DNA from 2 places in the Aeribacillus sp. FSL K6-8394 genome. Region 1 is predicted to be linked to the other one. Evidence: riboswitches for the same ligand, from Rfam matches in the RefSeq annotation. Region 1 holds a riboswitch; the other holds the start of a gene.

The links. A riboswitch is a leader RNA that binds a small molecule or an ion and turns the genes downstream of it on or off. The one in region 1 is predicted to bind thiamine pyrophosphate.
Region 2: it holds a riboswitch for thiamine pyrophosphate, as region 1 does, so the genes downstream of both, tenI (thiazole tautomerase TenI) here and thiT (energy-coupled thiamine transporter ThiT) in region 1, are expected to answer to the same signal.

What each region holds. Positions count from the first base shown of each region.
Region 1 covers NZ_JBBPAA010000001.1:2,177,398-2,181,604, reverse strand. The annotation lists gene menC (o-succinylbenzoate synthase) at 1-871, shown strand, start outside; partial or broken gene thiT (energy-coupled thiamine transporter ThiT) at 913-1,460, opposite strand; TPP riboswitch at 1,530-1,633, opposite strand; gene NSR00_RS10380 (DUF418 domain-containing protein) at 1,806-3,041, shown strand; gene NSR00_RS10375 (DUF2179 domain-containing protein) at 3,145-3,690, shown strand; gene NSR00_RS10370 (DnaJ family domain-containing protein) at 3,712-4,083, shown strand; gene NSR00_RS10365 (hypothetical protein) at 4,125-4,207, opposite strand, start outside.
Region 2 covers NZ_JBBPAA010000001.1:134,458-138,664, forward strand. The annotation lists gene NSR00_RS00590 (monovalent cation:proton antiporter family protein) at 1-1,025, shown strand, start outside; TPP riboswitch at 1,080-1,188, shown strand; gene tenI (thiazole tautomerase TenI) at 1,312-1,926, shown strand; gene thiO (glycine oxidase ThiO) at 1,928-3,040, shown strand; gene thiS (sulfur carrier protein ThiS) at 3,048-3,251, shown strand; gene NSR00_RS00610 (thiazole synthase) at 3,258-4,025, shown strand; gene NSR00_RS00615 (ThiF family adenylyltransferase) at 4,022-4,207, shown strand, end outside.

The sequences.
Region 1 (4,207 bases):
GTTTCATCATCCTCGTGAGTTGGCTGAATCGTTTCGTTTTATTCGCAGAAATTATATGGCAAAAGCGGCTTTGGAAGGTGCCGTGTGGGATCTATATGCAAAACAGCAAAATATACCTCTTTCACAAGCTCTCGGGGGAATGAAAAAAGAAGTTGAAGCTGGGGTGAGCATCGGTATTCAGCCAACAATAAAAGATTTAATCAGTCTTATTGAACAATATCAGGAGGAAGGATACAAGAGAGTAAAAATAAAGATTAAACCAGGTTGGGATATTGAAGTAGTTAAGGAAATACGGAAGCATTTTCCGAACTTGGATTTAATGGCTGATGCGAACAGTGCCTATACATTAAAAGATATAAATCATCTAAAACAATTGGATGAGTTTCAATTAATGATGATTGAGCAGCCTCTTGCGCACGATGATATTGTGGATCATAGCAAACTTCAAAAAGAATTGGACACACCGATCTGTTTAGATGAAAGTATTTGCTCCTTCGAAGATGCTCGAAAGGCTGTTGAACTTCGAAGCTGCAAAATTATGAATATAAAAATCGGCCGTGTTGGCGGTTTGACAGAAGCAAAAAAAATCCATGATTTTTGCAAAGAGCAAAATGTTCCAGTTTGGTGCGGAGGGATGCTTGAATCAGGGATTGGACGGGCCCATAATATATCCCTAGCGACACTTGAACAATTCACACTGCCAGGAGATATATCCAGTTCATCTAAGTATTGGGAAGAAGATATTATTGAACCGGAAATATCGGTTTATAATGGAAAAATTGCCTTGCCTGATAACCCGGGGATCGGTTTTCATGTAAGCCGTGAAAAATTAAAAAAATACACTGTTGAAACGAAAGTATTTACCCTATAAACAAAATCATCCTCTGCATGTTTTGCAGAGGATGATTTTGTTTATTTTACAACCAATCTTGGCGCTGCCATAATGAGAATAACAGTAACGACAGCGCATAATACAAACGCTCCTATCATCGTAATGCCGTTTACGATCAAAGAATAAACGACCGCTGACATTCCTTCTGGTGCATATTCTCCGAAGAAAAAGACACCGCTGATAAAATGCCAAAAATAACGTGCAAAAGCTCCGATGAAGACGCCAAAGATGATGAAAACAAGAGCAGAGCTTTTCTTTCCATCTTTCAGCTTATTTTGGATAGTTTTGCAGAAAAGACCGGCTAAACCGATAAAGGAAAATCGATGAAGCCTTGAACAGGCGTCAGGATGTATGCATCACCTAATACAATTTGCAATAATCCCCATAAAAAGCCGGAAATGAAGCCAATCTTTGCACCGGATCGAAACGATAATATGAGTACAGGCACCATGGCAATGGATATAGAAATGGCTGATGATAATTGAATGGAAGGGAGAAGATCAAGTATAACTGCCAATGCTGCAAAGATTGCTGCTTCTATTAATAGTAATAAGCGATTTTTTTCCAAAAATAAACCCCCCTGTATATTATTTGCTATCAACAAATATCCATAAGGGGGAAAAAGGCTGTATCATGGATCAGTATACTTCCACATCCCTACGCTAGCATTAACTAACAGGTTCAAAGGGTCTGGACGAAATATCCGTCCACTCTCAGCATATAGCTCCCCTTGTGGATCTGTTGATATTCGAATCTTATGTCTATCATAATAGACTATAAGAAAATTGTCATTCTTTTTTCGCTATATTCAAATAAATTTAAACACGATAAAGCTGAAATGCAGCCTTTGGACAAAAAATAATGAAAAAAGGGCGTTAACAATAAGAACTTTTTTCAGAATGGGGGTTTTGGTTTGAATCTTAATCGTGAGCGTTATGAAGTAGTGGATGTGGTGCGGGGGGCTGCGATATTTGGCATTTTACTTGTGAATATGGCGCATTTCAGCTATCCAGATGTATATTTATACCAAATAGGCAGCGAAAATTTTTTTACTGAAACATGGAGAACATGGGATTTTCTAACGAAAAATATTTTGGAAATATTTGTACAAATGAAGTTTATTACAATGTTCTCATTATTGTTCGGATTTGGAATCATCATCATGGAGGAACGGGCTTTAGGAAACGGCAGGAACTTTGTTTCTATATATATACGCAGACTGGTGGTGCTTTTTGTATTTGGACTAATTCATTCATTTTTCATCTGGGATGGAGACATTTTAATGGATTATGCTGTGCTGGGGTTTCTTCTCCTTTTTTTCCGGAAGTGTTCCTGGAAAACCCTTTTGGTATGGACTGTATGTTTATTTAGTTTATATTTGCTCCTTATTGGTTTGATGACGGCTGTATCCAATGGTGAGGATGCTTTAGTCCAAAAAAGAGAGCAGGCTGCCTTACTGGAAGAGGAGGCAAGAAACGCAATCCATTCATATCAAAACGGAAGTTTTACTGATATTTTCCATCAGCGTATTCATGATCGGCTTTTTTACATGTCTATGTCTGGCATGTGGCCTTTTCAACCGCTTGTCTATATAATAAACATGCTCCCATATATCAGCATGTTTTTAGTTGGCATGATATTTGCGAAACAAAAGCTTTTTCAAGAACCGGAGAAGCATCGAAGGTTATTAACAGCCATCTGGTTTTTCGGGCTTATCATTGGGCTTCCGTTAAATATTTTTGCGGTCACCGCTAAAAATAGTTTTTACATGGTGTTCGGTGCACCATTTCTCATGTTGTTTTATGTGATCTCTCTCATATTTTTATATTTTCACCCAATCTGTCGGCAAATTGTTAAGAAGATTGCGCCTGTTGGACGCATGTCATTGACAAATTACATCATGCAATCTGTTATTTGTACATATATTTTTTATCATTACGGATTGGGATTGTACGGTAAAGTATACCCCTTCGCCGGTTTTTGGCTTGCACTCGCAATTTTTGCCGTGCAGCTTATCATCAGCCATATTTGGTTTAAATATTTTCAATTAGGGCCGTTGGAGTGGGTATGGAGAACAGCGATGTATTTCAAGCGCCAGCCTATTCGCATGAAAAAGGAAGTTTCGAAGCATAATAACAGATCAAGATGAATTGTAAAAATGTAGTTTCAAATCTCAGATTTTGAGTTTATGATAGCTCTTTCTTTTCGAAAATAATTTATAGTATGATGGAACAAAGGAGTGTCTAGGCAACATGTTTCTACAAGCAATTTTTATTTTTTTGCTGCAATTATTGTATGTACCAGTATTGACGATCCGAACTATTTTGTTAGTGAAAAATCAAACAAAGGCTGCTGCTGGTATAGGTTTGCTAGAAGCAGCGATTTATATTGTCGCTTTAGGAATAGTTTTTCAAGATTTATCTAATATTTACAATATTAGTGCATATATTATCGGTTTTGGTGCAGGGCTGTTGTTGGGCGGTGAACTGGAGAAAAAGCTGGCTTTTGGATATGTAACATACAATGTGAATTTAATGGATAAAAATTCCGAATTAGTCAAAAAATTGAGGGAGGCTGGTTTTGGGGTTACGGTCTTTCAAGGAGAAGGAATGAATTCGATCAGGTATCGTTTGGACGTTGTTGCCAAACGGTCTCGGGAGGAAGAATTTTTAAACCTTGTCAATGAAATAGAACCAAAAGCGTTTTTAAGCTCATATGAAATTCGTTCTTTTAAAGGCGGATATTTAACAAAAGCGATGAAAAAGCGGGTAAAGCGTTTAGAAAAAGAACGAACATAACGGTCGAAGGGAGGATGAAGCGTGGATATATTTACACAAATTGCTGAGGATCGGATCAAAAAGGCATATGAAGAGGGAGAGTTTAAAGAACTTCCCGGGATGGGGAAGCCTCTCCCGCATGACGATTTGTCTGATATTCCGGAAGAACTTCGAATGGCTTATCGTCTTTTGAAAAACGCCGGAATGGTCGATCAAGAAAATGACTTGAAAAAGGAACTATTAACTATTCAAGATTTACTAAAATGCTGTGAAGATGAAGCAGAAAGGAAAAAATTACAACAAAAGCTGTCGGAAAAACAATTAGCATTGGAACGAATCGTGAAGAAAAGGAATATATTCAACACATCTGCATCTCAATTTTATAAAGATAAAGTTTATAAAAAGCTTATTTGACGTTTTCGAAAAAGAATGGTGCCTTTATTTTCGCCATTCTTTTAAATTTGCTGTTTTTTCAAGGCTTCTCTATGGAAGACATAATATAAAGCAAGATTGAAAAAGCCTAAGAAAATGACTATCA
Region 2 (4,207 bases), 2.0 Mb from region 1:
TAGATTCGTTTGGTTACGGTTTTTTAATCCCGATCTTTTTTGTCATGGTAGGGGTGGAATTGGATTTATGGGAATTGATCAAAGATCCGAACCTTCTTTTGTTAATTCCTTTGTTATTTCTCGCCCTCTTGATCTCGAAGTTTATTCCCGTTTTTGTGCTGAGAAAATGGTATGATACGAATACAACGATTGCGGCGGCGTTCTTGTTGACTGCCACTTTATCATTAGTTATTGCGGCAGCTGAAATTGGACAGCGAATCGAACTGATTGATAAGCAAATGGCTGACGCATTAATAGTAGTTGCCGTGTTAACAAGCATTATCACGCCGATAGGATTTAAAAAATTATTCCCCAAAAAAATGGCGGTGCAGCCAAAAAAGAAAATTGCTTTTATTGGTGCAAATCAAATGACCCTTCCAGTCACAAGAGAATTGGATAAAAATTTGTATGAAGCAACCGTATATCATACACAGCAAGACAAAATCGAAAACGGGACTGCTCAATCGGTGTTTAAAATTGAAGAATTGAAAGACTATTCGATAGAATCATTGAATGAACACCACATAATGGAAGCTGATATAGTGGTAGTGGCTACTGGGGATGAAGAAAGAAATGCGGAAATTGCGACATATGCAAAAGAATGCGGCGTAGAACAGGTCATCGCCTCTATTTCTTCCCCGGAGTTGGATCAAATATTAAAAGAAAAGGGGATCAGCGTATTTTCCGTCATGCTGTCAACAAAAACGCTGCTCAGGGCTTTGATCGAATCGCCTGGCGTTATGCGGATCTTAACAAACCAAGACAACTCTCTTTATCAAATTAATATGAATAACCGAAAATATGATGGAATGAAGCTTCGATACTTTCCGTTTACAGGAGATTGTATCTTTGTCCGGATTTTTCGAGGTGAAGATTCCATTGTGCCTCACGGCGATACCGAATTGAAAAAAGGGGACCGCTTGATTGTAACGGGTTCCCGCAAATATGTAAATGAGTTAAAAGATGAGCTGGAATTTAGTAAATAATATTTGCAAACAAAACAAATTGTGATAGCATGAAATTAGTATGAAAATTTAATAAGCATCCACTAGGGGAGCCTTTGGAAAGGCTGAGATTAAAGTGTTGACTTTAAGACCCTTTGAACCTGATCTGGATGATGCCAGCGTAGGGAAGTGGGAATTTGAAACATATGTCTGATATTCCATTACCACTTTCCAGCAAGGAAGGTGGTTTTTTATTGTTTCCAGTCTCACCCTTGGACAGCTGCTTTCCAGTTTTGAACCTTGAAAGACGAGTGTGGGCGTCTTTCTCATGAAAGGAATGTACATGTTGGAGCTTCATGCCGTAACAGACGGAACAAAACCAGTCAACGAGCTAATACGCATAATTTTGTCCATATCAGATCATGTTGATTACGTTCATATACGAGAAAAAAATAAAAGACCATGTGAGATCATTCATCTTGTAGAACAGCTTTTGGCAAACGGGATAAGGAGAGAACAGCTTGTTATCAACGATCGGCTCGATGTTGCGCTCCTAACAGGCGTTCAAAATGTTCATCTTCCGGGAACCGGCCTGCCGGTAAAAAAAGTGAAAAGTGCTTTTCCGCAAATAAAAGCCGGAGTCAGCGTCCATTCATTAGAAGAAGCAGTAAAAGCAGAAAAAGACGGAGCAGACTATTGTTTCTTCGGAAACGTTTTTGAAACGAACAGTAAAAAAGGACTTCCGGCAAAGGGAACAGATTTGCTCGGAAAAATCGTTGGACACGTCAATATTCCCATTATCGCCATTGGTGGGATCACGCCTGATAATATGCAAAAAGTTTTAGAAAAAAAAGCAAGCGGTATTGCCGTTATGTCCTATATCTTTTCTTCCAAAGACCCAGAGAGCGCTGCCAAACTTTTCAGGAAAGGAGAAGCTTTTTAAAATGAACGTTTTTGATGTTGGAATCATCGGGGGAGGGGTCATCGGTCAAGGGATTGCCTATGAGCTTTCGAAAGCAGGGCTGAAAACCGCCGTGTTTGAAAGCGGCGAAATCGGAGGTAAAGCGACATCTGCTGCAGCCGGAATGCTGGGGGCCCATTCGGAAAATGAAAAAAGAGACATATTTTTTGAGTTATGCTTAGAGAGCCGAAATTTATACCCGAGCCTTGCAAACGAACTGTTGGAACAATCCGGTGTAGATATCGAGCTTGTGCAGGAAGGCATGTACCGGCTTGCATTTACTGAGGAAGAAGGCCGCTCCCTGCAATCGCTTGCAGATGAGGATGAGCTAGAATGGCATTCAAGGGAGAACGTACTGGCAAATGAGCCGCATGTTTCTAAAGACATTGCAGGAGCTCTTTGGCTTAAACATGACGGCCAAGTGAAAGGTTCATCTGTTTGCCGCGCATATGCGAAAGGCGCTAGAAAATATGGTGCATCTATTTTTGAACAATGTCCTGTTTTCGACGTGATTAAAGAGGGAAAAGCATACAAGCTTGTCACTTCCCAAGGAGTTTTGATATGTGGAAAAGTCGTCGTTTCAAGCGGAGTTTGGAGTGGCTTTTTCTTTGAAAAGCTGGGGCTGAGAAATCCAATGAAGCCCGTTAAAGGAGAATGCTTAGCCATAAAACCGAAAAAACTGGTGATCAACAAAACAGTGTTTTACGAGCACTGTTATATCGTACCGAAAAAAGACGGCACCGTTATTATTGGAGCAACTTCTTATGAAAACGACTGGGATACGCATCCGACAGTCAAAGGAGTATCCGAATTAATGATAAAGGTTCAGAAAATGATGCCAGAAATCGGGTCTGAACCGGTCGTTAGTGCTTGGTCGTCGCTCAGGCCGCAAACAGCTGACGGCTGGCCGTATTTTGCCGAGCACCCGGAGCATGAGGGAATCTTTTTTGCGACCGGCCATTATCGAAACGGCATTCTTCTAGCGCCGATTACAAGCTTGATCGTAAAAGACATGATTTTGAAAACGAATCAATATGAGCGTTATGTTCATAGCTTTTCTTTAAACCGATTGCTTTCTGATGCGAAAGGGAGGTGATTAAACAGTGAAACTTCGCATCAACGGCCAGCAGATGGAAGTGGAGAATAGTGTTCGGAACATAGAAGATTTGCTGAACTTTTTTCAATTACAGGAAAGAATTGTTGTCGTTGAACGAAATGGTGAAATTGTTTCAAAAGAACAATACAGTATCCAGACATTACATGATGGTGATCAAATTGAAATTGTCCATTTTGTTGGAGGGGGATGATGATTCATGTTAAAAATAGGTGATAAAACATTTCAGTCGAGATTGATGTTAGGAACTGGAAAATATCCGTCTTTTGAGATACAAAAAGAAGCGGTGGAAGCCTCAGGTGCTGAAATTTTGACATTTGCCGTCAGAAGAATGAATATTTACGAGCCTTCACAGCCAAATTTTTTGGAGATGTTGGATTTATCAAAATATACGCTTCTGCCGAACACGGCCGGAGCAAAAACTGCGGAGGAAGCAGTCAGAATCGCCAAGCTTGCGAAGGCATCAGGATTATGTGATATGATTAAGGTGGAAGTAATTGGAGATGATAAAACGCTTCTCCCTGATCCGATTGAAACATTGAAGGCATCAGAGATGTTATTGGAAGAAGGGTTTATTGTTCTTCCATACACTTCAGACGATGTTGTTCTGGCGAAGAAGCTTGAAGAATTAGGGGTTCATGCCATCATGCCGGGAGCATCTCCGATCGGATCAGGCCAAGGAATTGTCAATCCTCTCAATTTATCATTTATTATTGAGCAAGCAAATATTCCAGTCATTGTTGATGCCGGAATCGGTTCGCCGGCAGATTGCGCACTCGCCATGGAGATGGGAGCAGATGGAATCTTATTAAATACAGCTGTTTCCGGTGCAAAGGATCCTGTGAAAATGGCGAAGGCAATGAAGCTGGCGATTGAAGCAGGCAGACTTGGATATGAAGCAGGACGCATTCCGAAAAAACGGTATGCACAAGCAAGCAGTCCAACGGAAGGAATGTTAACGACATAATGGAACGATATTCTCGCCAAATCTTGTTTTCTCCTATTGGAGAAGAGGGACAAAAAAAATTGCTGAAAAGCCATGTGCTCATTGTTGGAGCTGGAGCACTCGGCTGTGCAAGCGCTGAAATGTTAGCCCGTGCTGGAATCGGTAAAATAACCATCATTGACCGTGATTATGTCGATTGGAGC